Regions from separate parts of the Streptomyces sp. NPDC052396 genome, predicted to be linked through region 3. Evidence: riboswitches for the same ligand, from Rfam matches in the RefSeq annotation. Region 3 holds a riboswitch; each other region holds the start of a gene.
What was found. A riboswitch is a leader RNA that binds a small molecule or an ion and turns the genes downstream of it on or off. The one in region 3 is predicted to bind cyclic di-AMP.
Positions count from the first base shown of each region.

Region 1: another riboswitch for cyclic di-AMP. It lies ahead of ACIHFE_RS26460 (C40 family peptidase); the one in region 3 lies ahead of ACIHFE_RS31935 (peptidoglycan DD-metalloendopeptidase family protein).
Region 2: another riboswitch for cyclic di-AMP. It lies ahead of ACIHFE_RS13445 (transglycosylase family protein); the one in region 3 lies ahead of ACIHFE_RS31935 (peptidoglycan DD-metalloendopeptidase family protein).
Region 4: another riboswitch for cyclic di-AMP. It lies ahead of ACIHFE_RS25840 (C40 family peptidase); the one in region 3 lies ahead of ACIHFE_RS31935 (peptidoglycan DD-metalloendopeptidase family protein).

Region 1 covers NZ_JBIUAW010000011.1:49,521-57,032, forward strand. Annotated here, with positions in the region: gene bioB (biotin synthase BioB) at 1-163, opposite strand, end outside; gene ACIHFE_RS26440 (8-amino-7-oxononanoate synthase) at 344-1,501, shown strand; gene ACIHFE_RS26445 (DUF397 domain-containing protein) at 1,549-1,776, opposite strand; gene ACIHFE_RS26450 (helix-turn-helix domain-containing protein) at 1,826-2,695, opposite strand; gene ACIHFE_RS26455 (ATP-binding protein) at 2,924-3,352, shown strand; gene ACIHFE_RS26460 (C40 family peptidase) at 3,536-4,009, opposite strand; cyclic di-AMP (ydaO/yuaA leader) riboswitch at 4,014-4,215, opposite strand; gene ACIHFE_RS26465 (hypothetical protein) at 4,499-4,813, opposite strand; gene ACIHFE_RS26470 (ATP-dependent Clp protease proteolytic subunit) at 4,810-5,430, opposite strand; gene ACIHFE_RS26475 (MAB_1171c family putative transporter) at 5,539-6,600, opposite strand; gene ACIHFE_RS26480 (ParH-like protein) at 6,593-7,087, opposite strand; gene ACIHFE_RS26485 (XRE family transcriptional regulator) at 7,084-7,512, opposite strand.
Region 2 covers NZ_JBIUAW010000004.1:455,625-463,136, forward strand. Annotated here, with positions in the region: gene ACIHFE_RS13425 (hypothetical protein) at 1-600, opposite strand, end outside; gene ACIHFE_RS13430 (DUF6479 family protein) at 690-1,106, shown strand; gene ACIHFE_RS13435 (cytochrome P450) at 1,183-2,406, shown strand; gene ACIHFE_RS13440 (transglycosylase family protein) at 2,564-3,589, shown strand; cyclic di-AMP (ydaO/yuaA leader) riboswitch at 3,850-4,029, shown strand; gene ACIHFE_RS13445 (transglycosylase family protein) at 4,034-4,747, shown strand; gene eno (phosphopyruvate hydratase) at 5,008-6,297, shown strand; gene ACIHFE_RS13455 (septum formation initiator family protein) at 6,422-6,889, shown strand; gene ACIHFE_RS13460 (DUF501 domain-containing protein) at 6,936-7,463, shown strand.
Region 3 covers NZ_JBIUAW010000020.1:20,336-27,847, reverse strand. Annotated here, with positions in the region: gene ACIHFE_RS31940 (DEAD/DEAH box helicase) at 1-1,406, shown strand, start outside; cyclic di-AMP (ydaO/yuaA leader) riboswitch at 1,612-1,747, shown strand; gene ACIHFE_RS31935 (peptidoglycan DD-metalloendopeptidase family protein) at 1,759-2,937, shown strand; gene ACIHFE_RS31930 (MFS transporter) at 3,075-4,547, shown strand; gene ACIHFE_RS31925 (aldo/keto reductase) at 4,588-5,550, shown strand; gene ACIHFE_RS31920 (hypothetical protein) at 5,859-6,170, opposite strand; gene ACIHFE_RS31915 (nuclear transport factor 2 family protein) at 6,268-6,717, opposite strand; gene ACIHFE_RS31910 (ATP-binding protein) at 6,735-7,190, opposite strand; gene ACIHFE_RS31905 (helix-turn-helix domain-containing protein) at 7,452-7,512, shown strand, end outside.
Region 4 covers NZ_JBIUAW010000010.1:248,991-256,502, reverse strand. Annotated here, with positions in the region: gene ACIHFE_RS25845 (carbohydrate-binding protein) at 1-837, opposite strand, end outside; cyclic di-AMP (ydaO/yuaA leader) riboswitch at 1,226-1,402, shown strand; gene ACIHFE_RS25840 (C40 family peptidase) at 1,410-1,883, shown strand; gene ACIHFE_RS25835 (YchJ family protein) at 1,876-2,265, opposite strand; gene ACIHFE_RS25830 (alpha/beta hydrolase) at 2,435-3,760, shown strand; gene ACIHFE_RS25825 (phosphatidylglycerol lysyltransferase domain-containing protein) at 3,757-6,276, shown strand; gene ACIHFE_RS25820 (FUSC family protein) at 6,642-7,512, shown strand, end outside.

The sequences.
Region 1 (7,512 bases), on a different contig from region 3:
TGAGCTTCACCCGCCGCCCGAACCACCTACGGCGCACCTTGCCCGCCGCGGCCACCACATCGAGCAGTTCGTCGTCCGAGGTCGCCAGCACCGCGAGCGCCTCTTCACGGGTCGGCGACTGACGTCGCAACCCCTTGTCCACCAGCGTGTTGAGCAGGTCCATGGCGGTGATCCTCGCCTACCGCACACCTTCTGGCCAAGGTAGGAACCAAACAAGAGGGGCTGTTTGAGGTGTGTGGATCGCCACACCGTGACCAGCCGCTATGACGGCTAAGTTGGGAAGTCCCTCCCTCTATGGCAGCGGGGGGCTTTATATGAACCCCACAGATTCCGAGGGCACACCATGGTCAAGGCCCCTGTGTTCGACTGGCTCGACGAGCAGTATGAGCGCCGGCTGGCGGCCGGACTGGTACGCACTCTGCGGCCACGGCCGGCCGATGGCGCGCCGGTCGATCTGGCGGGCAACGACTACCTGGGCCTGGCCCGTCACCCCGAGGTGACCGCGGCCGCCGCCGAGGCGGCGCGGTGCTGGGGCGCCGGGTCCACCGGCTCCCGTCTGGTGACCGGCAGCACCGAACTGCACGCCCGTCTGGAGCGGGAGCTCGCCGAGTTCTGCGGCTTCGAGGCGGCCCTGGTCTTCTCCTCCGGCTACACCGCCAACCTGGCGGCGGTGACCGCGCTCTCGGCGGCTCCGGGGGGCGACTCCCTGCTGGTCTCGGACGAGGGCAACCATGCCTCGCTGATCGACGGCTGCCGGCTGTCCCGGGCGGCCCGGGCCGTGGTGCCGCACGCCGACCCGGAGGCGGTCCGCAAGGAACTGGCCGGGCACCGGGGACACGCCCTGGTGATCACCGACTCGGTGTTCTCGGTGGACGGCGACGCCGCCCCGCTGGCCGAACTCGCCCGGGTGTGCCGGGCCGAGGGCGCGGCCCTGCTGGTGGACGACGCCCATGGCCTGGGCCTGCTGGGCGAGGGCGGCCGGGGCGCGCTGCACGGCGCCGGACTGGCGGGGGCCGGGGACATGGTGGCCACGGTCACCCTCTCCAAGTCGCTGGGCAGCCAGGGCGGGGCGGTGCTGGGCCCGGCCCGGGTGATCCGGCACCTGGTCAGCAACGCCCGGACCTTTATCTTCGACACCGGGCTGGTCCCGGCGGCGGCCGGCGCCGCACTGGCCGCCCTGCAACTGCTGCGCGCCGAGCCCTGGCGGGCGGAGCGCACCCGGGAGGTGGCCCGGGAACTCCACCGGCGGCTGACCGGGGCCGGGCTGCGGGCCACCCGCCCCGACGCCGCGGTGGTCTCGGTACGGGCCCCCTCACCGGAGGCGGCGGTGCGCTGGGCGGCGGACTGCCGGACGGCCGGGCTGGCGGTGGGCTGCTTCCGGCCCCCGTCGGTGCCCGACGGCATCTCCCGGCTGCGGCTGACGGCCCGTGCCGACCTGACCGACGCCCAGGTGGCGGCCGCCGTCGACACCATCCTGCGGACCGCGCCCGCCACTGCCTGACCTGGCCGTCGCCCGCCACCGGCTGACCGTCTCCTGCCACCGGCCGGTCAGCGGGCGCCGCTCACCGCTCTGACGAACGGGGTCCACACGGCGGGGGAGAGCAGCAGCACCGGGCCGGCCGGCCGCTTGGAGTCCCGGACACCGATGGTCCCGGCCGAAATCCGGGCGGTCTCCACACAGTTGTTCATTCCGGTGCTGTAACTGCTGTGCCGCCAAAGGGCGTCGAACCGGGCCGGTACGGTCGCTGCCGCCGGCACTGCCGGTGCTGCGGACATGGCGCCTCCCTGCGGGTACGGGCCGATGCGGGTGTCCACCAACGCGCGTTCACCAGCCGTTGGTGAGACCGGCGATGTAGTCGAGCGAGTTCTCATGGGAGAGGGCGTGCGCCCGGAGCATGCCGAACGCGGCGTCATACGCCCGGAGGTCTTCTTTCCGCTCCAGATAGAGGCTACTCGTCAAGTGGTCGAGAACAACCACGTCCAGATCGGCAATACGCGGAAAGGAGAAAATGACGAAAGGCCCGGTGATACCAATGTGATTGGCGCGGGAAAAAGGCAGCACATAAAGCCGCACATGCGGCAGTGAACCCGTGGCCACCAGATGGCTCAGCTGCCTCGCCATCACCTCCGGACCGCCCACCTCATGCCGCAGCACCGCTTCGTCCAGCACCGCGCACAACCGCAGCGGCCGCTCCCGGCGCAGCACCGACTGGCGTGCCATCCGCACCCGCACCAGCTCCTCGACCTGCCGCTCGGGCGGATCGCCCAGCGCGGCCCGGGTGACCGCACCGGCGTACTCGGGGGTCTGCAACAGGCCCGGCACCACGGTGGTTTCCAGGGTGCGCGAGCGGCAGGCCTCCGACTCCAGGCTGATGAAGTCCAGATAGGCCGGCGGCAGCAGATCGCGGTAGGCGTACCACCAGCCGCGCCGGGAACCGGCGTTGGGACCGGAGTCCGCGCCGCACAGCGCCCCCAGCAGGGCGCGCAGTTCGGGGTCCGACACTCGGTAGACATCCAGCAGCCGGGCCACGTCGGAAGGCTTGGCCCCGCTGCTGCCGGTCTCGATCCGGCTCACCTTCGACTGGTGCCAGCCGACCGCGGCGGCCGCCTCCCGGCTGGTCATCCCGGTCAGCTCGCGCTGACGGCGCAGCTCCGAGCCCAGCTTGCGACGGCGCACCGCCGGTCCGTACCGCATCCCCGGCCTCTCCCCTCTCCCGGCTTCTCCCGTTCCCTCGGGGTGGCAAATCCACCCGTCAGAGTCGATAGACCAGTTTGGCCGCCAAATCCGGTCGCTCCTCGCAGAGTTCACCGCATCGAGCGACAGATATATGCATATCTCGGTGGATCGCTCCCATCACGGTCGTTATCAATGGCACTCTGTCGCGAAGAGCCGCCCCAGGGTCGGCGGGAAAGGGACAGTGCCATGGCAGATCACCAGGAAGCGTCCGTCACTCTGCCGAGTGCTCCCACCTCGGTCGCCACGGCCCGGCGCTATGTCGCCCAGGTGCTCGCGGACTGGGGGCTGCCGCATGGCGCGGAGGCCGCCCATGCGATCCGGCTGATCGTCTCCGAGCTGGCGACCAATGCCGTGCTGCACACCCGGGGACAGTCGCCGACCTTCACCGTGGACCTGCGGCTGGAGCGGGACGAACATCTGCGCATCGGTGTCACCGACGACCATGCCCGCTACCCCCGCCGGCTGCCGGCGGCGGTCCAGCAGGACAATGGCCGGGGCCTGGTCATCGTGCGCTGTCTGACCGCGGAACGCGGGGGCAGCTTCGCCGTCACCCCGACCGCCGGGGGCGGTAAGACGGTGTGGATCCGCCTGCCGTGGACGGCGCCCGTACGCTGACGCCTGTGCTGCCCGTGCCCATGGCGCGGTATGCGCTGGTTCCCCGTACTCGCCCGGGCCGGGCGGCGGTTGGCGGCCTGGTCGCGGCCATGCCTCCACCACCCGGCAGACGCGCTCGTGGCGCGTTCGCGGGAGGGCCGGTCGTGCCGGCCTGATCCTCGTACTACGGGGCGTACGGCGGCGTCAGTCGGTGACCCGGCCGTACCAGACGCTATTGGTCCAGATCCGCTCGAAGCGCACCACCGAGCCGGTCTTCGGCGCATGGAGGATCTTGCCGTTCCCGGCGTATATCCCCACGTGGTACACGCCCCGCCCGGAGTGGAAGAACACCAGGTCGCCCATCTGACGGGCGGAACGGGGAATATGGCGGGTGCGGTTGTACTGGGCCTGTGCGGTGCGCGGCAGTTGCTTGCCGGCCCGTTTGAAGGAGTAGAGGGTCAGCCCCGAGCAGTCGAAGCGGTAGGGGCCGGTGGCTCCCCACTGATAGGGAGCGCCCATTTTGGAGGCCGCGATCTGCAACGCCCTGGTGGGGATGGAAGAGGCTTCGGCCTTGGACGTGCCGCCCGGCGCCAGCACCGTGGCGCCGACGGCGGCGAGGGTCAGGGCCGAGGCGGCCCTGGCCTTGGACAGCCGTGCTGGACGTTTGTGCTTGCCCATGCGCAAACCCTTCGTCAGTCGCCTGTGAAGGGTGACCTGTCGGGTTCGGGCAGGCGAAGAATGCCCGGCCGCCACAGGCGGCTTCACCCCAAGGAACGGCCCTGTCGAGGGCGGCCGTCCCGCCGTGCTCGGGTCCTCCACCCCTGCCGGTGCACTCCCGTCGACCCGTCGCCCTGGGCGGCGGCAGGGTTCGGCGTCCGCCCGGACCGCCCCGCCGTGTGGCGGGGTCTTGTCGTCCCGAGGATCTTGACCCAGCCACGGCGCCGATTCCGAGCGGAACCAGCGGTATGTGAGCCTCGTCACCTGTGGGCAATTCAGGTGGACACACGGGCATTTGGGAGTCATCGGCGGAGGCGGCTGAGTCCACGACCTGCGTGGCGAGCGGATCACTCAAGCGCGGAGTGCGCGTCGCGCCCGGAGTGATCACCGCGCGATGTCTACGGCTGCCTCCGGCGTCTGAAGGAGACTTCCTGAAAAGGGTTTCGCTTCTCAACTGGCCGATGGCGGCGGCAACATCACCCGGCCGGCCCGCCGCTCGCCGTCCAGGACGCGCATCGCCTGCGCCAAGGTGCTCGCGTACACCTCCCGTTCACCTCGCTCGTACATCAGCGTCAGTGCCTCGCGCAGCCCGGTGGCCGCGACCACCAGCGCCTGCGCCGCTCGTAGCCCCCGGTACGTGTCCCGGCCGCGGGCCGGGTTGATCCGGCCCAGCAGATCCAGTACCTCCAGATAGCGGTCCACCAGCTCCCCCTCCGCCCGCGTCAGCCCCGGCAGCGGCGGCGGCTCCGGCGGCCACCCGCTCATCGGGCATCCCACTTGCGGCTCTCCACCACCCGGTCGGCCAGCCCATAGGTCACCGCCGCGGCCGCGTCGAACACCGTGTCCCGCTCGGTGTCCGCCTCGATCCGCGCCCGGTCCTGCCCGGTGTGCCGGGCCAGCAGCTCGGTCTGGCCGTCCCGGACGCGCAGCAACTCCCCGGCCCGCAGGGCCAGATCGGACGGCTGCCCCTGCACCGGCTCCGCCAGATACGGCTGGTGGATCAGCACCCGGGCGTGCGGCAGCACCGCCCGCTTCCCCGGTGTCCCGGCCGCCAGCAGCACCGCGGCGGCCGAGGCGGCCTGGCCCAGGCAGACCGTCTCGATGTCGCAGCTGATGAAGCGCATGGTGTCGTAGACGGCGCACATGGCGGAGAAGGAGCCGCCGGGGGAGTTGATGTAGAGCGAGATGTCCCGCTCGGGCGCGGCGTGCTCCAGATGAATCAGCTGCGCCATCACATCGCAGGCCGCGGTGTCGTCCAAGGGTGTCCCCAGCATGACGATCCGCTCGGCGAGCAGCTTGGAGTACGGGTCCAGGGTCCGCACCCCGGCGCTGGTGCGCTCGGTGAACTCGGGGAGGACGTGGCGGGCGGTGACACGGGTCATGCGGGCACCTCGCTCTGATGAGTCGTCTATAAAAAATGTACAGGACGTACGTTGCGTGATCATGGTGCACCGCTGATGGCAAGTCAATGGCCCTGTCCGGCCGGTGGCTCAGCCTGTCGGCAGCCGGGCGAACGAGCGGGAGATCTCGGCGAGTTGGGCGGCCGCCGCGGCGGTCCCGGTGGTGGCCGCCAGGACGACCCGGCCGGGCGGGGAGCCGGCCGGCCGGGGCGGTGCGGACAGGGCGGAGCGGATATGTGCGGCGATGACGGCCGCGGTGTCCGTTTCCGTCCGGACCGGTCCGGGCAGGCGCGGCCGGAGCAGCAGCAGACCGTCGTGGATCTCGATCACCCGTCGGTAGAGGGCGAAGTGCACTCCGCGACGGGCCGGTTGGGGCAGGGCGATCTGGGGGAAGGTCCGGTGCAGTGCGGACCACAGCGGGGCCAGAGCCCGGTAGGTGCGGTACGACCACCACCAGTGGCGCAGCCGGGGCCAGGCCGCCGTGCTCCCGCCGGCCACGGCCAGGGCGGCGCAGAACAGCCCCAGGGTCATGGAGAGGGTGTCGTCGCCGTCGCTCTGGCGGCCGGTGGTCAGGGCGAGGCGGACATCGTCCAGGCCCCAGGCCGTCCAGGCCAGTCCGAGCAGGGTGGCGGCATGGAGCAGGCGCAGGCCCCACCGGGGCGCGCCCGGCCGGGCGCGCCGGGAGCGGTCCCGGAGCGCCCGGCGCAGGGCCGTCAACTGCCGCGCCGGATAGAGGATGAGCAGCAGGTCGTAGCCGGCCAGCACCGGGCGGTGGCGGGTGTCGACGAAGAGTTCGCCGGCCGAGTGGTGCAGGCGGGCGGAGACAAAGAGGACGGCCAGGGCAAGCAGGGTCAGGCCGGCCGCCAGGGCCTGACGGCGCGGGGAGCGGGCGGCCAGCAGGCCCAGGCAGCAAACCGCCAGGGTGCGCAGCAGATCGCCGAGGAGCATGGGAAGGCCGGGCAGGGTGATGGCACTCTCCACGGCCCGGGCCGTGGCCGGAGCGAGGACCAGCAGCGCGGCGCCCAGGCAGAAGGCGAAGCGGTGGGTATGGCGCTGGGCACTGTCGGGGCGGGTGCCGCGCAGCACCGTCCAGCGGTAGACGCCGAACGCCAGCAGGGCCGGTCCGCTGAGATAGGGGAGGGGGTCAGTCATGGCCGTCCCGGCGGGGCGCCGGGTCGAAGAAGGGGTCCGTGGCCGGGGCGGGGCGGGACCAGAGGGCGCGGTGGAGCATGAGCGAGGCGAGTAACTCGGCCTCCTGCTCCTGGGGTTCGGAGTAGACCGTCCGTCCCAGCACCCGGCCCACCAGCTGTGGTGAGAGGTGCGGCAGCAGCCCGGTGGAGGGTCTGCCCCGGTGTTCGCACAGCAGATGGGCCAGTTCATGGGCCAGGATGTGCTGCCGGTGCAGGGGCGGGGTGTCGGCCGCGTAGACGATGTAGTCGGCCTGGTCGGCGGTGACCAGCAGGCCGCAGGGCAGGCCGGGTTGCCAGGGGGTGGGTATCAGTTCGATCGGCCGGCGGCGCCGGTCGGCGACGCGGACGGCCAGCTCGGCGGCGTCGAAGGGGACCGGGAGGTCCAGCGAGCCGGCGAGGGCCCGGCAGCGGCGCAGCAGCCGGCGGCGGGCCCAACGGCCTGGGGTCATCGGCCGGTTGAGCCGCGCCGCTCGGCTTCCCGGCGGGCGATGGAGTCGATCAGGTCGCGCACCGTCCCCAGCCCGTCGGGGGAGAGGTTCACCGCGCGCAGGGCGACATCGCGTACCCCCGCGTCGCGCATCGCGGCGAGCAGGGTGATCTCCTCGGCGATGCGGGCGCTCTCCGTGTCGTCGAAGAAGTACGCCACCGGCACCTGGAAGAAGGCGGCCAGCGCCTCAAGATGGCGTTTGGTGGGATTGTTCCGGCGGCCGGTGCGCAGCTGCCACAGATAGGTGGCGGAGAAGGTCTCGCCGCTGGACTCGCGGCACGCTCTGGCCACTTCCTCATTGCTGTAGGCGGAGCGGTCCGGGCGGCGGACCGTCCGGAAGAGAGCCTCTATCCGCTCCGCCAGTGACTGGGTCCCGGCTTCCGACAC
Region 2 (7,512 bases), on a different contig from region 3:
GGCCAGGTCGAAGTCCATCCGGATGTCGTCGACCGTGACGCTCACCGAATAGGCGAGCGCGTCCTCGCCATAGCGCGGGACATCATGCGTTTTCACCCGCAGGGTGGCCGGGTTTCCCGCCAGGGTCCCCTGGAAGCTGCCGCATTGCTCCACGGCGGCGCGCAGTCTGCGCATGCCCTGCTCGGCGCGCTCCCTCGGGTAGCCGCTGACGTCCTGGGCCAGGCCGGTGGCCTGCCCCTCGTCGTCCTGCTTGCTGAACAGGCGGTGCGCGTGGGTGATGTACTCGCCCTCCAGGCGGCCGGTGTTGACCACCGCGGCCAGCGGAAGACAGTGGGCCTTGACCCCCTTGAGCTCGGCCTTTTCCCGGTGTCCCGTCTTGTGTCCGGTCTTCCAGCCCTTGGGCAGGTCCCGGGTGCCGAGCAGGGCGTCCCGTGCCTGGCCGGCGGTGATGTGCGCGGAGCGGGCGGCCGGGCGGGGCACCGGCCGGGCGGCGTTGTCGACCGCGGACTTGGGGGTTTCCGCTCCGCCGCAGGCGGTCAGCAGCAGGGAGGAGGCGGTGAGTGTGGTGAGCGTGATTCGGCGGGCGGGACGAGTAAGCACCGGCAATATCCCTTATCTTTGGACTTGTACCCATTCAGCGCATTTGTGGTCTTGACGGAGCGGGCGATGGGTACCCGGAGGCCATGGTGATGAAACACATCGAAATCGCCCTTCCCGCCTATCTCGGCGGCATCGCTCCCTTTATCGTCGGGATCGCCGTCGCCGTTCTGCTGCTGCTCGCCTTCGTCTACGGCATGCGGTGGCGTGACCGGGAGCCCGCGCCGCCCTCCGCCCCGCAGCGGCGGATGGGTTCCTGGCGCACCCCGGGCGAGGACGGCCAGCCGCCGGCGGAGAACCACGGTCCGGGGCACGACGATGACGAGGACACGGTCGGATATGTCACCGAGCACCGGGCGCCGGAGGACATTCCCCCAGGTCAGCCCGAGCGGCTCCTGCCGCATGAGCTGAGCCCCGGCAGTCACCCGGAGGAGCTCTCGGAGGAGCGCAAGAAGTGGCACCCCGGCGGCAGTGGCTCCTTCGGCAGCGGTGGCGCCGGCCGGCACTGACGGCGGTGACGGCACTAGTAGCGTCGAGGGTGTGCACAACAAGAACGACAACCACACGGGTAGCGGCGCCGGCCCGATGCCCCCGCTGTTCACCTGGGAATTCGCGAGCGACCCCTATCCGGCCTACGCCTGGCTGCGCGAGCATGCGCCGGTGCACCGCACCACCCTGCCCAGCGGCGTGGAGGCGTGGCTGGTCACCCGCTATGCCGATGCCCGGCAGGCGCTCGCCGACCAGCGGTTGTCAAAGAACCCGGTGCACCACTCCGAGGCTGCTCATGGCAAGGGCAAGGTCGGCATTCCGGGCGAGCGCAGCGCCAACCTGATGACCCACCTGCTCAATATCGACCCGCCGGACCACACCCGGCTGCGCCGCCTGGTGTCCAAGGCGTTCACCCCGGGGCGGGTCGCCGAGTTCGCGCCCCGGGTGCAGGAGCTCACCGACCGTCTGATCGACGGCTTCGCCGGACGTGGTGAGGCGGACCTCATCCATGAGTTCGCCTTCCCGCTCCCCATCTATGCCATCTGCGACATGCTCGGGGTGCCCGCCGAGGACCAGGACGACTTCCGGGACTGGGCGGGCATGATGATCCGCCACGGCGGCGGGCCGCGCGGCGGGGTGGCCCGGTCGGTGAAGAGGATGCGGACGTATCTCGCGGAGCTGATCCACCGCAAGCGGGAGGATCTGGGTGAAGACCTCATCTCCGGACTGATCCGGGCAAGCGACCACGGCGAGCACCTCACCGAGAACGAGGCCGCGGCCATGGCCTTCATTCTGTTGTTCGCCGGTTTTGAAACAACTGTGAACCTGATCGGTAACGGAACCTACGCCCTGCTGCGCAATCCGGGGCAGCGGGAACGGCTGCAGCGGGCACTGGCCGAGGGCGATGAGAGCCTGCTGGCCACCGGTGTCGAGGAACTGCTGCGCTATGACGGCCCGGTGGAGCTGGCGACCTGGCGGTTTGCCACCAGGGAGCTGGTCATCGGCGGGCAGCGCATCGCCGAGGGGGACCCGGTCCTGGTGGTGCTGGCCGCCGCCGACCGGGACCCGGAACGGTTCGCCGGCCCGGACACCCTGGACCTCGCCCGCGCAGACAACCAGCACCTGGGCTACGGCCATGGCATCCACTACTGCCTGGGTGCCCCGCTGGCCCGGCTGGAGGGTCGCACAGCCCTGGCGACTTTGCTGCGGCGCCTCCCTGACCTGCGGCTTTCCGTCGATCCGGCGGAACTGCGGTGGCGCGGCGGCCTCATTATGCGCGGACTGCGCACCTTGCCGGTGGAGTTCACCGCGCGGCCCTGATGACCCGGCGTCAACTGCCTTTATCGCTACGTGACCCGCGATACACCGGGTTGTGACAACCGGAAGCCGTCGCTATGTTCGTCGGTCATATTCGCCGCCGAGCGCTTCCGGGCGCCCGCCGAGTGCTGCCCAGTGCTGCCCAGTGAAAGGTCATCGCATGCTTTCCGGTTCCGGCCGACATCGCCGTCCCCGTCAGATCCCCGCCCTTGTGGTCGCCGCGGGGGTGACCGGAGCGGGGCTCGCCATGCCGCTGATGGCCGCCTCCGGCGCCCAGGCCGCGGACGCCGCGACCTGGGACCGGGTGGCCCAGTGCGAGAGCGGCGGCCTGTGGAGCGCCGACTCGGACAATGGCTTCTATGGCGGGCTGCAGCTGACGCGCTCGATGTGGGAGCAGCACGGCGGTACGGAGTTCGCGCCGCGCCCCGACCTGGCCAGCCGCGCCCAGCAGATCGCGGTCGCCGAGCGGATACTCGAGGACCGCGGCCCGTATGCCTGGCCCAGCTGTGCACTGGACTCCGGCCTGGTCAAGGACGGCCCGACGCCCAAGGTAGATCCGGGTGGCGATGCCGACTCCGCGGATACGCCCCGTACCGCGCCGCACCACAAGGCACCCGACGCCTCCCCGGCCACCCCCGACAAGTCCGCCCCCGGCCCGTCCGAGTCCGGGAAGCCCGGTACGCCGCAGGGTTCCGATTCCTCGGTGCCGGCCCAGAAGCCGGACCAGCGGCCACCGGTCAAGGACGGTGACCAGCCCACCGGCAAGCACCGCAAGCCGACGTCCGGCCCGTCCGCCGACCCCTCGGTGCCGCCCGCCCGGAAGCCCTCGGCGGACCCCGCCCCGTCGCCCTCCAGCAGCTCCGCCGACCCGGGCGCGAACTCTGGTGACCGCACCTCCGGGCAGGACGCGCAACCCGGAGCGGAGGCGAGTGCGGGCATCGGCAACCACCGTGCGGACTCCCCGGGTTCGGGCGCGGACCGCGCATCGCGCGGTGGTGCGGAGGCGCGCACCGAACCGCCGTCTGCAAACGACTACACCGTGCGCCCCGGTGACAACCTGTCAGTCATCGCGGAGCAGCATTCCGTCCAGGGTGGCTGGCATCGGCTGTACCGCGACAACCAGAAGACGGTCGGGAGCGATCCGGACCTCATCCTTCCCGGTCAGCAGCTCGAACTGAAGAAGTAGCGGGGCTGTTTGGGTCGAATGTCCGTTCCGGCGGAAAGTGAGACATGGGTCTCTTTGGCATTCGTCTCAAAGTCGGCGGCCGGAAACCAACGGACCGTCTCCGACCTGCGAAAACAGCTGTTTTCAGCCGGGGTGGAGACAACTGGGTGGCTGAAAAGGAGGGTTTGAACCGGTCGGCCGCCTGTGCTTAACGTCATCACCGCTCGCCACCGCGAGCACCACGGTCGTCACGCCGAATCCTGCCGGCGGCCGGGGGAGTCGTCGCGCAAGCGCCGTAGGCAGGAGCGGGGGAACCAAGGTAAGGCGCCGTAACGGGCCGCCGGTCGAGGACCGGAGGGCCGGGACGGCTAGGGGTGAAGCCGAGCGAGCGCAAGCCGCACGGCCGGGCAACTCACGCCCGAACCCGACAGCTCACCTCGTAGGCGCCGGTGAGGAAACCGACTTATGTCCAAGGGCAAGCATCGTCGTCCGAACAAGGCCGTCCGCATCGCCACGCTCGCCGGTGTCACCGGTGCCGCTGTCGCAGCTCCGCTGATGGCCGCCACCTCCGCCCACGCCGCCTCCGTCACCACCTGGGACCGCGTGGCCCAGTGCGAGTCCGGCGGCAACTGGTCCATCAACACCGGCAATGGCTACTACGGTGGCCTGCAGTTCTCGCAGTCCTCCTGGGAGGCCATGGGCGGTACCAGCTACGCCCCGCGGGCCGACTTGGCCAGCAAGAGCCAGCAGATCGCGGTCGCCGAGAAGCTGCTCGCCGCGCAGGGTCCCGGTGCCTGGGGCTGCGCCAGTGAGGGCGGGCTGAGCCGTGGTGGCCCGGCCGCCGACGTGGACACCTCCGGCTCCACCGGCCACACCTCGACCCAGAGCCACGCCGACCGCAGCGAGCGTCACTGGACGCCCAAGCACGCCGCTCCGCAGCAGCAGGACGACAGCGACGACGAGGCTCCGGCGCCCAAGCAGAGCGCGCCGCAGCACTCCGCCCCGAAGTCCGTGAAGACGGGCGACGGCGAGTACCAGGTCAAGGAGGGCGACACCCTCGCCAAGATCGCCGAGGCCAAGAAGGTCAAGGGCGGCTGGGAGAAGCTCTACGAGCGCAACAAGGACATCGTGGAGAACGCCGACCTGATCTTCCCCGGCCAGAAGCTGCACCTCAGCTGACCCAACGGCCAACCGGACCGCCCCGTTTCGATGCGTCTTATCCCCCCGAGCCGCATCGGAGCGGGGCTCCGGCGTTCTCCGGGGCCTGCCATGCGGGTTCCCGCTTCTTCGTTCAGCGAACACAGGAAGCGGCCATTCCTCCCGCGATCTCGACGTTTGCGGCTTTTTTCGTTTTGCGCGGTGGTCCTACGGCGGGTGGACCCGCCGGGGCCCGTTAGGCTCATGCTGCAGAACTCCAGACCCACACGAAGGAGACCCTCGTGCCGTCCATCGACGTCGTCGTAGCTCGCGAGATCCTCGACTCGCGAGGCAACCCCACGGTCGAGGTCGAGGTCGGCCTCGACGACGGCTCCACGGGCCGTGCCGCCGTGCCGTCCGGTGCCTCCACCGGCGCCTTCGAGGCCATTGAGCTCCGGGACGGGGACAAGAACCGCTACCTGGGCAAGGGCGTGGAGAAGGCGGTGCTGGCCGTCATCGAGCAGATCGGCCCGGAGCTGGTCGGCTATGACGCCACCGAGCAGCGCCTGATCGACCAGGCCATGTTCGACCTGGACGCCACCGACAACAAGGGCTCGCTGGGCGCCAACGCCATCCTGGGCGTCTCCCTGGCCGTGGCGCACGCCGCCTCCGAGGCCAGCGACCTGCCGCTGTTCCGCTACCTGGGCGGCCCCAACGCGCACCTGCTGCCGGTGCCGATGATGAACATCCTCAACGGCGGTTCGCACGCCGACTCCAATGTGGACATCCAGGAGTTCATGATCGCGCCGATCGGCGCGGAGTCCTTCTCCGAGGCGCTGCGCTGGGGCACCGAGGTCTACCACACCCTCAAGAAGGTCCTGAAGACCAAGGGTCTGGCCACCGGCCTCGGCGACGAGGGCGGCTTCGCCCCCAACCTGGGCTCCAACCGCGAGGCCCTGGACCTGATCCTGGAGGCCATCAAGGAGGCCGGCTACACCCCCGGCCAGGACATCGCCCTCGCCCTGGACGTGGCCGCCTCCGAGTTCTACAAGGGCGGCAAGTACCTCTTCGAGGGCAAGGAGCGCTCCGCCGAGGAGATGACCGCGTACTACGCCGAGCTGGTCGAGGCGTACCCGCTGGTCTCCATCGAGGACCCGCTGTTCGAGGACGACTGGGCCGGCTGGCAGACCATCACCGAGCAGCTCGGTGCCAAGGTCCAGCTGGTCGGTGACGACCTGTTCGTCACCAACCCCGAGCGTCTGGCCCGTGGCATCGAGGAGGGCGCCGCCAACGCCCTGCTGGTCAAGGTCAACCAGATCGGTTCGCTGACCGAGACCCTGGACGCCGTGGAGCTGGCCCAGCGCAACGGCTTCAAGTGCATGATGTCGCACCGCTCCGGCGAGACCGAGGACGTCACCATCGCCGACCTGGCCGTCGCCACCAACTGCGGCCAGATCAAGACCGGTGCCCCGGCCCGCTCCGAGCGCGTCGCCAAGTACAACCAGCTGCTGCGCATCGAGGAGATCCTCGACGACGCGGCGGTCTACGCGGGCCGCAGCGCGTTCCCCCGGTTTCGCTCCGCGAACCAGTAAGCACAGCAGGGGCTGACAACTCCTCAGCTTCACCCCGTCCTCGGCCATGGTCCCGTACCGTGGCCGAGGACGGCTTTTGCGTCCGTACCGGACCCGTCCGTAACCGGACCCCAGGGGAGGCGATGTGGCGGCGGAACGGTTTTCCACCGCGACCAGGCTCAAGGCACTCGGCACGGTGCTGGTCCAGGGGCCGGATGCCCGGGCCCGCCGCACCGGGCCGCCCCGGCGCAGCCGGCTGACCGGCCGGGCGGCGCTGCTGGCACTGGTGGTCTGTTCGCTGGTCGTCGCCCTCGCCTACCCCATGCGCCAGTGGGTCACCCAGCGGTCCGACATCGACGACCAGCGGCGGCAGTCCGAGCACGCCCGCCAGGAGGTCAAGCGGCTGAGCGACGAGAAGGCCCGGCTGGAGGACCCGGCGTATGTGGAGCGGCAGGCGCGTGAGCACCTGCACTATGTACGCCCCGGCGAAACCGGCTACACCGTGCTGGACGGCAGCGGCGCCGCCAAGCGGCCCAAGGACCAGGGGGCGGCCGACCGGCCCTGGTACCGCAACCTCTGGGACGGTGTGGACGCGGCCGACAACCGCCGCTGACCCGCCCCCAACCATTCACCCGACCGGACCGAGCACAAGCGAGCCCATGGAAACCCCTCCTCCCCAGACCGAGCCCACCGAGCCCACCGACGCCGACATCGCCGCCTTCCAGGCGCAGTTGGGGCGCCCGCCGCGCGGTCTGCGCGCCATCGCGCACCGCTGCCCGTGCGGCAACCCCGATGTCGTGGAGACCGCGCCGCGGCTGGAGGACGGCACGCCCTTCCCCACCCTCTATTACCTGACGTGCCCGCGCGCGGCCTCCGCGATCGGCACGCTGGAGGCGGAGGGCGTGATGAAGGAGATGAACGAGCGGCTGCAGACCGACCCGGAACTCGCCGCCGCCTACCGGGCCGCGCACGAGGACTACATCCGGCGCCGGGACGCCATCGAGGTGCTGCAGGGCTTCCCCAGCGCCGGCGGCATGCCGGACCGGGTCAAGTGCCTGCATGTCCTGGTGGGGCACTCGCTGGCGGCCGGGCCGGGCGTCAACCCGCTGGGCGACGAGGCGATCGCCATGCTGCCGGAGTGGTGGCGCAAGGGCCCGTGCGTCTCGCCGTGCGGGACCGAGGAGTAGTCCCCGTCCGCCGCTGACCCCGGGGCTCGCCCGAGCCCCGGCCCCGGCG
Region 3 (7,512 bases):
CCGGCGCCCGTCCGGCCGCCACCGCCGCCCGCCGACGCCCCGCGCCCCAGGGTGAGTTCACCACGCCCGAGGCCACCACGCCCGCGCTGCCGCCGGTTGGCTCCTTCGCCGAACTCGAGCTGCCCGGGGCCCTGCTGGACACCCTGACCCGCCAGGGCGTCACCGAGCCCTTCCCCATCCAGGCGGCCACCCTGCCCAACTCGCTGGCCGGCCGGGACGTCCTGGGCCGCGGCCGGACCGGCTCCGGCAAGACGCTCGCCTTCGGGCTGGCCCTGCTGGCCCGTACCGCGGGCCGGCGCGCCCAGCCGCGGCGTCCGCTGGCCCTGGTCCTGGTGCCCACCCGGGAGCTGGCCCAGCAGGTCACCGACTCCCTGACGCCCTACGCCGAGGCGGTGCGGCTGCGGATGACCACCGTGGTCGGCGGCATGTCCATCGGCCGCCAGGCCAACGCCCTGGCCAAGGGCGCCGAGGTGCTGGTCGCCACCCCCGGCCGGCTGGCCGACCTGATCCAGCGCGGCGACTGCGCGCTGGGCGAGGTGGCCATCACCGTGCTGGACGAGGCCGACCAGATGGCCGACATGGGCTTCCTGCCGCAGGTCAGCAAGCTGCTGGAGCAGGTCGCCCCGGGCGGACAGCGGATGCTGTTCTCGGCCACCCTGGACCGCAATGTCGACCGGCTGGTGCGCCGCTTCCTCACCGACCCGGTGACCCACTCGGTGGACGCCTCGGTGGGCGCGGTGGTCACCATGGACCACCATCTGCTGCACCTCATGGACGAGAGCTCCAAGAAGGACGCGGTCACCCGGATCGCCGCCCGCGAGGGTCGCGTGATCATGTTCGTGGACACCAAGCGGGGCGCCGACCGGCTGGTCAAGCGGCTGTTGTCGCAGGGTGTACGGGCCGCCGCGCTGCACGGCGGCAAGAGCCAGCCGCAGCGCAACCGCACCCTGGAGCAGTTCCGTACCGAGCAGGTCACCGCGCTGATCGCCACCAATGTGGCGGCGCGTGGCATCCACATCGACGGCCTGGACCTGGTTGTCAATATCGATCCGCCGATGGACCACAAGGACTATCTGCACCGGGGCGGCCGGACCGCCCGGGCCGGTGAGTCCGGCACGGTCGTCACCCTGGTCCTCCCCGAGCAGCGGCGGGAGATGACCCGGATGATGGCCACCGCCAAGATCACGCCCCAGGTGGCCCGGGTGCGGCCGGAGGACGAGGCGCTGGCGCGCATCACCGGTGCCCGGGAGCCCAGCGGGGTGCCGGTGGTCATCGCGCCGCCGCGGCCGGCCTCGCCGGCTCCCTCCGGTGCCGCCGGATCCACCGGTTCCGCCACCCGCTCCCGGCCCGGCGGACGCCGTTCCGGCGGGCGGTCCTCGCGCCCCCGCCGCCGGCCGACGGCCTGAGCGGACCAGCACCCGGCGCGCGCCTGATGTGAGGCCGGCGCGCGCCCGATGCGGGGCTGATGCACAACCAACCGGAACGGTTCCAAGCAATTGCCAAGTCCCCGGCGGATTCACGCTTTCGGCTTGGAAACCACCCTCCGCGTCTATTAACGTTCGATAACGCAGTGCGGTCCTCAACCGTCGTAAGAGGCGGCCCGCACGGCGTTCTCGTTCGTCGCCGAATCCCGCAGGGGAACCGGGGAACCACCAACCCTTGGGGTGCATCGGGCCGTCCCGGCCCGTAGGAGACCTTCCTGCTCCGAACCCGTCAGCTAACCCGGTAGGCGAGAGGGAAGGAAAGGAGTGCGCCCCCGTGGCGTCCAACGGCCCCGTCACCGAAGGCAGTTCATCCGAGCCGGCCTCCTGGGGGGAGGACGCGGCGGAAGCCGGCGGCCCGGCCGCCCGGGGCCGGCACCGCGTCGCCAGACAGCGGGGCGGCACCATGGTCCGCGGCGGTGCGGTGCTGGGCGTCGGAGTGATCGCGGCGGTGGGCGCCGGCGGAGTGGCCGATGCCCAGGAGCGTCCCTCGGCGGCGATATCCATGCCGGATGTGCCCGAGCCCTCCGAGGCCAACGCACCCGGCCTGGCCGAAACCGCACCCCAGGACACCCCGGAACTCACCCCCGAGGACGCCGCCCGGGCCGCCCAGGACGCCCATGACGCCGGTGAGGCGCTGCGCGCCCGGATCCTGCAGCAGGTGGGATTCCAGCAGGCATCCGCCGATGACAGCGCCGGGCCGGAGGCAAAGGAACGGGCCGCGGCGGACGCCGAGCGGATGGCCGCCGCCGCCGAGATCGCGGCGCAGAAGGCCGAGCAGGCCGCCAAGTCCGCCCAGGAGGCGGCCCGGGCAGTCCGGGAGACGGCCCAGGAACAGGCCCGGCGGGCGCCCGGGCAGGCCGCCGCACCCAGCCATGAGCAGGCCGCCGCACACCACCGCGAGCAGGCCGCCGGACACCCCCACCGGACCCCGGCGGAGCAGGCCGCGGAGGCCGCCCGCCAGGCCGCCGCGGACGCCGAGCAGGCCGGCCCCGCCGGTCACCCGGCCCACCACGCCCCCAAACACCATGCGCCGAAGGGCAGTTCGCGGCACCACCGCGCCACCTACGTCCTTCCCCTGACCTCCTACACCCTCACCGCCGGCTTCGGGGAGTCCGGCCACCGCTGGGCGCACCACCACACCGGCCAGGACTTCGCCGCGCCGACCGGCAGCCCGGTCAGGGCCGTCAGCGGCGGCACCGTCACCCACGCCGGCTGGGCCGGCGCGTATGGCTACCGCATAGTGCTGCGCCTGCACGACGGCACCGAGCTGTGGTTCTGCCATCTGTCGTCCATGGTGGTCACCTCCGGCAAGGTGACCACCGGCACCGTGATCGGCCGGGTGGGCGCGACCGGCAACGCCACCGGTCCGCATCTGCACCTGGAGGTCCGGCCGGGCGGCGGCCACCCGGTGGATCCCCTGCCCTGGCTGCGCGCCCACGGCCTGCACCCCTAGGGCGACTCCCCGGCCGGGGAGCACGCCCCCGCGCGTGCTCCCGCTTGGCCGTCCGGCGCGCGCCGCCCGGTCCCGCCGATGCATCCGCCCGGCAAATTGCCGCGAATGTTCCGAGTGCGATCGGGAACTCAGATTGTGTGACGACCGCGACCATCACCACCTCCGTGCCCGCGCGCCTGGACCGGCTGCCGTGGTCCCGCTGGCATTGGACCGTGGTCATCGGACTGGGCACGGTCTGGATCCTGGACGGCCTTGAGGTCACCGTCGTCGGCAACATCGCCGGCCGGCTCTCCGAGCAGGGCAGCGGGTTGTCGATCAGCGCGGCCCAGGTGACGGGTCTCGCCGCGGCGCTCTATGTGGCGGGCGCCTGCGGCGGGGCCCTTTTCTTCGGCCGCCTCACCGACCGCTTCGGCCGCAAAAAGCTGTTCATGGTCACCCTCGCCGTCTACCTAGGGGCGACGGCCCTGACCGCGCTCTCCTATTCCTCCTGGTGGTTCTTCCTCTTCCGCTTCATCACCGGCTTCGGCATCGGCGGGGAGTACGCCGCGATCAACTCCGCGGTGGACGAGCTGATCCCGGCCCGCTACCGGGGCCGGGTGGACCTCATCATCAATGGCAGCTTCTGGATCGGCGCCATCGCCGGATCACTGCTGTCGATAATCCTGCTCAATGTCAGCCTGCTGCCCAAGGACGTGGGCTGGCGGCTGACCTTCGGCCTTGGCGTGGTCCTCGGCCTCGTCATCCTGCTGGTGCGCCGCCAGGTGCCGGAGAGCCCGCGCTGGCTGTTCATCCATGGCCGGGCCGAGGAGGCGGAGGAACTGGTCGGCCTGATCGAGCGGCGCATCGAGGCGGAGAAGGGCATCACCCTGCCGCCGGCCCGGGGCCGGATCACCATCCGCCAGCGCAAGAGCACCAGCTTCCGGGACATCGCCCGCACCGTCTTCACCGACTACCGGCGGCGCGCCATCCTGGGCCTGGCCCTCTTTATCGGCCAGGCGTTCCTCTACAACGCCATCACCTTCGGCTTCGGGGCGATCCTCACCAAGTTCTTCGGCGTCTCCACCTCGCGCACCGGCTACTTCTTCGCGGTCATAGCGGTCGGCAACTTCCTGGGCCCGCTGCTGCTCGGGAAGCTGTTCGACACGGTGGGCCGGCGCATCATGATCTCCTCCACCTTTGTCCTCTCCGGAGCCCTGCTGTTCGTCACCGCCTGGCTGTTCGGCGCGGGCTATCTCAGCGCTGTAAAGCTCACCGCCTGCTGGGCCGTGGTGCTGTTCTTCGCCTCGGCCGGGGCCAGCAGTGCCTATCTGACCGTCTCCGAGGTCTTCCCCACCGAGACCCGGGCCATGGCCATCGCCTTCTTCTATGCGGTGGGCACGGCAGCCGGCGGCATCAGCGGACCACTGCTCTTCTCCGACCTCACCAGCAGCGGGGTGATCGGCGACACCGTACTGGCCTTCCAGATCGGCGCCACCCTGATGTGCCTGGCCGGGCTGGTCGCGGCCTTCCTGGCGGTACCGGCCGAGGGCCGCTCCCTGGAGGACATCGCCACCCCGCTGTCCGTCCATAAGGAACCGATGCCCGCCCCTGCCCCGGCCCCGGCGGACTGAACGATGGCGGATCTCCCGCCCGGGGCGAACCATGGGAGCCATGACCGACACCCATGACCATCCGCATCATCCGCGCCACATCGGCAGCCTGTCCGTCCACCCGCTCGCCCTCGGCGGCAATGTCTTCGGCTGGACCGCCGACCGGGAGCAGTCCTTCGCCGTGCTGGACGCCTACGCCGAGGCGGGCGGCAACTTCGTCGACACCGCCGACATCTACTCCGCCTGGGTACCGGGCAACTCCGGCGGCGAGTCGGAGACCCTGATCGGCGACTGGCTCGCCGCCCGGCGCAACCGGGACCGGATGGTCATCGGCACCAAGGTCGGTGGCGGCTTCCCGGACAAGGCCGGCCTGTCCGCCACCACCATCCGCGCCGGCCTCGAAGCCTCCCTGCGCCGCCTGCGCACCGACTACATCGACCTCTACTACACCCACTACGACGACGAGACCGTCCCGGTCGCCGAATTCCTGTCCGTTCTGGACAAGTTGGTTAGGGAAGGAAAGATCCGCGAGATCGCCGCCTCCAACATCTCCGCCCAACGCCTCGCCGAGGCCCTGGAGTTCTCGGACGCGGCGGGTGTGGCCAAGTACGTAGCCATCCAGCCCCACTACAGCCTGGTCTCCCGCGACACCTACGAGGGACCACTGGCGGAGGTCGCCGCCCGGCACGGCCTGGCCGCCGTCCCCTACTGGGCCCTGGCCTCCGGCTTTCTCACCGGCAAGTACCGCCCGGGCGCGTCCGTCGACAGCGCACGGGCCGAAGGCGCGGGCCGATACCTGGTCTCCGAGCGCGGCCGCCGCGTCCTGACCGCCCTGGACGAGGTGGCCGCCGCCCATGACGCCGCCGTCGCCACCGTGGCCCTCGCCTGGCTCACCGCCCAGCCGACGATCGCCTCTCCACTGGCCAGCGCCCGCACGGTGGACCAGCTGCCGCCCCTACTGGCCGTCGCCGACCTGCGGTTGAGCGATACCGAGCTCAAGCGGCTGACGGAGGCTTCGGCGTAACGCCTTTCCGAGTCCCGAGGGCTGTGACCTCGCCGGTCGGTGCCGGGCCGCGCGTACGAGGAGGGGCGCGGGCCGGGGCGCCCCTCGTTTCGATACTCCGGCTCTGCCAGAGTGTGTTCCCAGCCGTTGGTCCGGCCGTGCCGGACGGCTTTGGGGCCGTGCCATCACCGGGCGCGGGTGCCTCGTACCTCCGGTGAGGCGGCGTCCACGCCTCCCCTCACCTCTCAGGTACGGGTCGTCGGTGGCCGCCCGCGCCCCTTACGGGCCGCCCCGAGGGGCGCCGAAGGCCAAGGGTCATCAGGCGAACCCTAGGCGGCCCGGCGCTCCACCGCCCAGGACGCCAGCGCCACCGTCCCCGCCACCGCGAACACCGACGGCCAGGCCCCCACCTTCTTCGCCAGCGGATGCGACCCCGCGAACGCCGCCACATACAGCCCGGTCAACGCCGCCGCCGTCCCGGCGCCCGCCTTCGCCGTCCACTGCCGCGCGGCCACCGCCCCGGCGGCCGCCAGCGCCACCCCGCCCAACGGCCGCTTCCCGGTCCACCGGGCCACCCCATACCCGCCGACCAGCCCACCTGCGGCCGTTACCGCCGCCGGAACCTTCGCCAGTGCCGTCATCGCGCCAACCTCCGCATCAGAAACCGATCAATCCCTCCCGAGGCTAACCCCGCCCCTCAGGCACCACCCCGCGACCCCGAGGCAGATCGCTGCGCCCTCAACTCAGCGGAACGGGCAGCGGCGGCGTCCCCTGCGTCCACCCAATCTCCAACACCATCCGTCGCAACCGCCAGCCCTCTCCCGTACGCACCATCTCGCCCTCGACGTACCCCCCGGAGAAGAACAGCCGGTCGCCCTCCCCCTCCCGCAACTTGTGCGTACTCAACTGATTCCACCGCACCTCGGCCCGGTCGCCGTCCAGCTCGACGATGACATTCGACCCGAAGTGCACGGTCCGTTCGAAGGGCGCCATGCCCTGCCGCGTAGAGGTGAGTTGGGCGCCCACGCCCCGGTACTCACCGATGGGGGTCCTGCTGTACGCATCCTCGGTGAAGTAGGCATGCGCCCAACGGTCGTCTCCGTCATACGACTTCTCGTCGAGCGAGCGGAGGTAGTCGTTGATCAGCCGCTCGATGTCCAGGCGGTCGGAAATCTTCTGGAGGTCCATGCCCACAGCGTCCTGCCTCAACTTTGGTTGAGGTCAAGCCCCTCCCCGTAGCGCAGCACAAACCACAAGCTCTTGCCGACAACCTCCAGCCCGTCCCAGACCAGGCTCAGCCCGGACGCGTCGGCCAGGCTCTGCAACAGCGCCAGCCCGCGCCCGCTCTCGTCGTCATCACCGGCGATGCGCAGGTAGGGGTGCCGGGTGGGGTTGTCGTCGCGTACGGCGATCAATACGTGATCGCAGTGATCGTCCACCTGTACGGACAGGCCGGCCACGCCCGCGTGCTGAACGACGTTGGTGACCACGTCCGATACGCAGACGCGCGCGTCGTCCACCAGCGCCGCGTGGTCGGTGGCGATCAGCACGGCAGTGACGAACTCGCGGGCGACGCGGACGGTGGAGGGGATGGCGGGTGCGAGCAACTGGTAGGGCCAGGTGTGCGCTTGGGTGGTGGCGGGCAAGGTGGCTGCGCTCATCGGACGGTCTCCAAATGCGCTGTTGGGGTGCCGCGCATACTGCCGCCGTCCGTGGCCTGGCCAGCTGCCGCGATGATCAACTCATCGTCAGCTGGCTGCACTTCGGGTCTTCCCGACGGGTGCGGCGCGGTGGTTGATGGGACCGTAGGGCACAACTCTGTTCCGGTACAACTCTGTGCCACTAATGGGTGACGCTCGGTGGACTGTGGCGCGGCTTGCGCGGGACACTCCTCCAGCGACACGAAACGGAGGGCCACGGTCATGCCGCCAAGGATCAGCCCAACTGCACGACAGGTGCGACTCGGCGCCGAACTAAGGAAGT
Region 4 (7,512 bases), on a different contig from region 3:
GTCGGGAGCGGTCTCGGTCCATGGCGAGTCGGCCGGGCTGGCGGGCTGCCAACTGCCGTTGTGATGCAGCTGGATGGCGCTGCTGTCGAAGACGGTGTTCCGGGCCTCGGTGCAGTAGTAGCCGGTGCCGGTGGCCGGGTCGACGCCGGCGTAGATCTCGAACATGTCCCAGCCATGGTCCAGCCCGCTCTGGTCGGCTCCGGACTGCCGGAACAGCAGATCCCAGCCGGCGGTGCGGTAGTTGTACAGGTAGGAGGACCAGGTGTTGGCCGAGGCGTCGTCGCGCACCAACTGCACGGTGTAGGCCGGGTGTCCGCCGCTCTGGGTGGTGTACTTCGCCAGGAAGTCGGAGTCGACCGGCAGGGTTCTGGCCGGGCCGCCGGGCGAACTGCACCAGTCCCAGGCCCATATCTCGTCGCCGCTGTTCCAGTAGGCGGTGACCACCTCCATACAGGAGTTCTGGGCCTTGGTGGTGGGGGCGTAGGTGAAGTTGTCCGCGTTGGAGACCCGGTAGGAGGGGTCCACGGTGTGGGTGGCCAGCAGGCCGTCATGGGTGCCCGGCTGGGGGAAGACGCCCCACCAGTTGTGGGTGAGCTCGGCGGCGGGCCGCCGGGCGAGTTGCCCGCGCCGGGCGCGGCGCCCGTCCGCGAAGGCGCGTACCGCTCGGTCCCGGCCGGGGGAGTGGACGGTGGGACGGGTGGTGGTGACCACGCCCCGGTGCGGGGCATCGGGATCGGGGCCGGCGGCGTTGGGGCGCTGCGCGGCGGCCGGGGTGACGCCCAGGGCGGCGAGCGCCAGCAGCAACAGGCCGAGCAGGACGGGCCGGTGTCTGTTCATCCGACTCCTCCGGACGAGAGATTTCGGTGGGGGGTTGGTCCGGACCAACAGTCGCAATGTCCATGACAGGTGGGTGCGGGTCAAGAGCGGGGCGCCGCTCGGGGGCGCGGGGAACTGCGTGACCAGCCACCGACGGCCCGCACTTGAAGCAGTCAGGCGCAGTCTGGTTCAAGCCGCCGGACGCTCGCCCAACAGCGCGAACCACCCGCGCCGGACCCGGTGGAACAGGCCCCCACCAGGGCGGAAAGCAGGGCGGAAAACAGGTTCCGCTGGACGTGAAGAACCTCACAGACAGCCAGTTCGGCTCTGAAATCCGCCCGTTGATGGTGCAGGATCGTCCACCGAACAACAGCACCCGTCACCGAGGCGGGTCGATCCGGGCGGACGCCGAGTCCTGCCGCCGCTCCGGATACGGAATCGAGTTCGCGGATCGGCAGGAGCGGGAGACCCAGGCAAGACGAACCACGAAGGCGGTGGTTCTAGGGGTGAAGCCACAGTGTGGCCGGGCAACTTCGCCAGCCCGAACCCGACAGGTCATCTTTCGCAGGCGGATGACGAAGGGTTGCTTCGGCATGTCTGCGTTGCCTCGAATACCCAAGTTGGTCTCCCGGGCCTCCACCGCATCGGCCCTCACCGCCGCCACGGTCGCGGCCTCGGTCCTCCTGCCGGGAATGGCAGCCGACGCCCAGGCGGCGACCCCCGCCGCCAAGGCGCTGAAGGTGGCGGCCGCCAAGAAGGGCTCCCCCTACCAGTGGGGCGCCACCGGCCCGTACCGCTTCGACTGCTCGGGCCTGACCCTCTACTCCTTCAAGAAGGCCGGCAAGAAGCTGCCCCGGGTGGCCGCCGACCAGTACAACGCCACCCGGCACCTGTCGGCCGGCGCCCGCACGCCGGGTGACCTGGTGTTCTTCCACTCCGGCAGCTATGTGTACCACGTGGGCATCTACGCCGGCGGCGGCCGGATCTGGCACGCCCCCGGCACCGGGAAGTCGGTCCGCCTGGAGAAGATCTGGACCAATAGCGTCTGGTACGGCCGGGTCAGGTGACCGCGTCCAGGTAGACCCAGTTCCCGTCCTCCCGGACGAACCGGCTCAGCTCATGCTGGTCATCCTCGTGCCCCTGCGCCCGGTAGCGGGCGCGGAACTCCACCGTCCCCTCGTTGTGGAAGGCCGTGCCGCCCTCGGTGGCGAGGATGTCCAGCCCGGTCCAGCGGATGCCGGGATCGAAGTCGATGGCCGGCGGGCGGGTGCCGGAGTGCCAGGAGCGCAGCAGATATCCCGCGTCACGCAGGACAAAGGCGCTGTAGCGGGAGCGCATCAGGCGCTCGGCGGTGGCGGCGTGCCGCTGCCCCCGGTGCAGGGGGCCGCAGCACTCTCCATAGGTGGCGGCACGGCCGCAGGGGCAAGGGGCGGAGTCGTTCAGGGTCACCCCATGATTGTGCCTGCCGGCTGCTCCGCACTCCCGAGTTGCCGCTTTCGCCCCGGTCCGTAGCATTTAGCGGTGAACGGGTAGATGGCGCGGTACGCCCATCCGGCCCCGCCATGAGGCCGTAGCTCAAAGCAGCGCGACCCGTTCGCCCTACTCCCCTGGGGGCGTGGTGCGACGGACACCTCTCGCAGCGGGCCCGCTGGACTGGTCCCTGGTGAGCGGCTGGATCCCGCTCACCATCCTGGTGCTGGGCCTGGGCGCCCTGGTGGCGCTGCTGTTCTCGCGGCGCCGCAGCTGGCTCACCCGCTGGGGCCCGGTGGCGGTCCTGCTCGCCGCCCTGCTCACCTGGCTGCTGCGCACCGCCGTCGATGACTGGATCCAGCCCTTCCCCGACCCGCTGCCCCTCGATGTGGTGCTCTGGACGGGCGTCGCCGTGCTGGGCATCTGCCTGGCCCTGTTCCGGATCCCCTTGCTGCGCCCCCGCTACTGGGCCCCGGCCGCGCTCGCCGGACTGCTGGTCGTCCTGCTGGGCGCCTCCCAGGTCAACCGGCACTTCGACCAGTACCCCACCGCGCGTTCCGCCCTCAACACCTGGCTGCAGAAGACCACTCGGCTCACCGAGGCCACCGGAACCACCGCGCCCACGCTCAACGTCCCGCCCGGCAAGGCGATTTCGGACGTCTGGCGGCCGCCGCCCGGTCTTCCCGGGGACGGCACCATATCCAGGACGCCCATCCCCGGGGCCCGTTCGGGGTTCAGGGCCCGGGACGCCTATGTCTATCTGCCGCCCGCCTACCGCTCCAGCCCCCGCCCGCTGCTGCCGGTGATCGTGCTGATGGCCGGTCAGCCGGGCTCGCCCGATGACTGGATCAACTCCGGCCGCCTGGTGGCGATGATGAACTCCTTCGCCGCCGGGCACCGGGGGCTGGCGCCGGTGGTGGTGGTCGTGGACCCGCTGGGCTCCCAGTTCGCCAACACCCTCTGTATGGACTCCCGGCTGGGCCAGGTGCAGACCTATCTGGCCACCGATGTCCCCGACTGGATCCATGCCCATCTCCAGGTGGCCACCGCCCGCACCGCCTGGACCGTCTCCGGCGTCTCCTTCGGCGGCACCTGCTCCCTCCAGCTGGGCGTCAACGCACCACAGGTGTACGGGGTGATCAACGACATCTCCGGCCAGGACACCCCGACCCTGGGCAACCCCGCCAAGACCGTCCGGGCCGCCTTCGGCGGTGACACCGCCGCCTTCGCCCGGGTCAACCCGCTTGATGTGATGGCCCGTCAGCGCTTTCCGGACACCAGCGCCGCCTTTGTCGCGGGCAGCGGCGACCACACCTACCGGCCGCAGCAGCGCAAGGTGTACGAGGCCGCGGTACGGGCCGGGATGCGCGCCGAGTGGGTGCTGCTGCCCGGCGGCCACAGCTGGCAGGTCTGGCGGCCCGGCCTGGAGCGACAGCTCCCCTGGATCGCCCGGCAGACGGGGCTGACCCCATGAGCGCACCGGCACCCGCGCCCAGGGTCGGTGACAGCCGCACAGCCTGGCGCACCACCCTGGACCGGCTGCGGGTCCCCATCCGGCACGCCCCCTTCACCCTGGCATTCCTGGCGGTGCTGTGGATCGTCGGCGCGGTCACCGGAAGCATAGGCTCCGGTCCTGGCCCGCGCCGGATGGAGCGCATCGCGGTGGGAGTGCCCGCGCTGGCCGAGGGCCGCTGGTGGACACCGGCCAGCTCCCTGCTGTGGTGCCCGGGCCTCGGCGGCTATCTGGGCGCCACCGCCCTGGTCCTGCTGCTGGTGGTGCCCTCCGAACGGCGCCTGGGCGTGGCCCGCACCGCCGGCACCCTGCTGGGCGGGCAGATCCTGGGCACCCTGCTGGGCGTCGGCGCCGTCCAGCTCGGCTCGGTGGCGGGCGAGCAGTGGCTGGACAGCCTCACCGGGGACCTGACCGTCACCCCCAGCGTGGGCGCGCTGGCGGTGGGCGCCGCGCTCAGCTACCGGCTCTCCGCCCTGTGGCGCCGCCGGATGCGGCTGGGCGTCATTGCCTTCGCCCTGGTGATGGCCCTCTATGTCGGCCACCTCCAGGGCGTCCTGCGACTGGGCGGTGCCGCGGTGGGCCTGATCGGCGGGGCCGTGCTGTACCGCCGGCGGGGACCGCTGCGGCTGCGGCCCGCCTCGCACACCGAGGCCCGGGTGCTGGTGGCCCTGGTGGTCGCCGCCTCCGCCATCGGGCCCATGGTGGCCATCCTCTACAAGGACGCCGATGGGCCCCTGAACTCCTTCAGCGACCTGTATGTCAGCGTCCAGCCCACCGCCGCGGAGGTCCGCGACTCCTGCGCCGTCTCCGCCCGGTTCTGCCACGCCGTGCACGCGGTGCAGAACTTCTACCACTCGCCCGCCACCGTGCTGGCCGTACTGGTCCCCGTGCTGCTGCTCGTCCTCGCCGAAGGGCTGCGCCGCGGCCTGCGGCTGGCCTGGGCCCTGGCCGTGCTGGTGCAACTGGCCTGGATGGCACTGTTCGCCGAGTGGCTGCACGACTTCCTGGGCTCACCCGCGGACTACATCACCGCCCCCGCCGAACACACCGGCTATCTCCAGGCCCTGGCCGAACAGATGCTGCTGCCGGTCCTGGTGCTGGTGCTCCTGCTGGTCACCCGGGCCCGCTTTCCGCTGCTGCTGCCGCGCCCGGCGCTGCGCGGCCTGGCGCTGGTGACGGGCGGCGCGCTCCTGCTGGCCTGCGCCGCCTCGGTGGGCATCGGCTATGCGGTGCGCGACCAGTACGATCCTCGGGCCACCCTGCCCCGGCTGGCCGCCGGCCTGGTCTCGGAGTTCCTGCCGCCCGCCTTCCTGGGCTACTTCGCCGACTGGCCGGTGCCGGTGGGCGGCACCGCCCAGATTCTCTACCAGTACTGCGGGCTGCTGTTCTGGGCGGTGACTCTGGCCGCCCTGCTGGTCACCTTCCGGCGGCCCCGGCTGCACACCGACGCCGACGCGGCGGTCCGGGCCCGCGAACTGCTGGTCCGCCACGGCGGATCGAATCTCGCCTACCTGACCACCTGGGACGGCAACTACTACTGGTCCGACCCCGCCGGGCGGGCCGCCGTGGCCTACCGGGTGATCGCCACCGTGGCACTGACCACCGGCGACCCCTTCGGCGCCCCGGAGGCACGGGCGCCCGCGGTGGCCGGATTCGCCCGCCACTGCGACGAACGCGGCTGGACCCCCTGCTTCTACAGCGTGACCGGACAAACCCGGGCCACCGCCGAGGAGTTGGGCTGGCGCTCGGTCCAGGTGGCCGAGGAGGCCGTGGTACCGCTGCCGGGCCTGGCCTTCACCGGCAAGAAGTGGCAGGACGTGCGCACCGCGCTCAACAAGGCCCGCAAAGAGGGGATCGTCGCCGAGTGGTGGTCCTTCCCCGACGCGCCGGTGGCCCTCACCGACCAGGTGCGGTCCATCTCCGAGGAGTGGGTCGCCGACAAGGGACTGCCCGAGATGGGCTTCACCCTCGGCGGACTCGACGAACTCGACGACCCCGCGGTGCGCTGTCTGATCGCCGTGGACGCCGAGCAGACGGTGCACGGCATCACCAGCTGGATGCCGGTCCATGAGGCGGGCCAACCGGTCGGCTGGACCCTGGACTTCATGCGCCGGCGCACCGATGGCTTCCGCGGGGTGATGGAGTTCCTGATCGCCTCCGCCGCCCTGGGCTTCAAGGAGGAGAACGCCCGCTTCCTCAGCCTCTCCGGCGCCCCCCTGGCCCGCACCGCCACCCAACGCCCGCCGGCCACGCTGCAACGGATGCTGGACTATGCGGGCAAAATGCTGGAACCGGTCTATGGCTTCCGCTCCCTGCTGAACTTCAAGGCCAAGTTCCAGCCGGAGTATCACCCGCTGTATATGACCTACCCCGATCCCGCGGCACTGCCGGCGATCACCCGGGCCATCGGCAAGGCTTATCTGCCCCATCTGACGGCGGCTCAATGGGTGCGGCTGATGCGGCAGTTCTCGGGCTGAGGCCGTCAATCGAGCGCCGCCCAGGACTTGGCGTGAGCGGTCGCCATCGACTCGGCCATCGCGCGCGCACCAGCACGCGGCCGGGCCCCGCAATCGGAAAGCATGTGGCCGGCGGCGGACGGCCGCAGCCGGCCGACGAGCGGCCGGTGGCTGTTGTGCGCGTTGTCGGCCAGCTGCACGAGGCCGGCGGCCCGGCTGTCCCGACCGACTCGTGATCAGGGTGTGGCGCGGCCCGCGAGGGCAGGCCGGCTGAAGCGCGCCACCATCCGGGGCAGCCCATCCGCCTGCCGCCTGCCGCCACAGCACCCCCAACCGGCGGAACCCCGCTTGCCGCAGCCCGTGGCCTGGTCAAGGGTGGAGCCGCCATGACGCCCCGGCCGCCGCCCCCGCCCCGCGGCCCGTCCGCCCCGCGGCGCGCCGTCTGGGCCGTCATGGCCGGATGCACTGGGTTCTATGTGCTGCTCTACGGGTTCCACCGGCCGGTGACGGCCCTGTACGCCATGTTCGGTGCCCTCCCGTTGGTGCTGTTCTGCGAGGTTCCGGGCAGTGCCCGGGAGCGCACCCGGACTCTGCTGGCCGCGCTGCCGGTGGGAACGTTCCTGGTCACCGCCGGCACCCTGCTGGCGGTGCGTTCCTGGGCGGCAGCCCTCGGCATGCTGCTGGTCGGCTTCCTGGTGTCCTTCGGCGCCGCCTTCGGCCCCCGGCTGGCCGCCCTGTCCATCGCCTTCCAGCTGTACTACGTGCTGCCCTGCTTCCCGCCCTACGCCCCGCAGACCCTCGGCGCCCGGCTGGCCGGACTGTGCACCGGCATCCTGCTGACCGTCCTGGCCGAACGGTTCATCCGGCCCCAGCCGCCGCCCGTCCCCTTCCGGGTGGTGCTGGCGGCGGCGGCCGAGGCCCTGGCGGAGTGCGCCGAGGCGGGCAGCGGGCCGGCCGCCGCCCGCCCCGCCCTGGAGGCGGCCCGGCTCTCCCGGATGCCGCCCGCCGAGCGCCCCACCTCCCCCTCGGTGCGCGACCGGGCGCTCAATCACACCCGTGAGGCGCTACGGCACCTGTACAGCCAGCTGGAGCGGCTGTCCACCACGGCCGAACCGCCCGGCCCCGCCGCCACCGAACTGCTGCACCGGGCCGCCGCCACCCTGCGGTCCGCGGCCCACGCCCTGCACACCGCCGCCCCGTCCGTCGAAATCCGCCAACTCGCCGACGCCATCGAGGAATTCGACGCGACACGGGCCA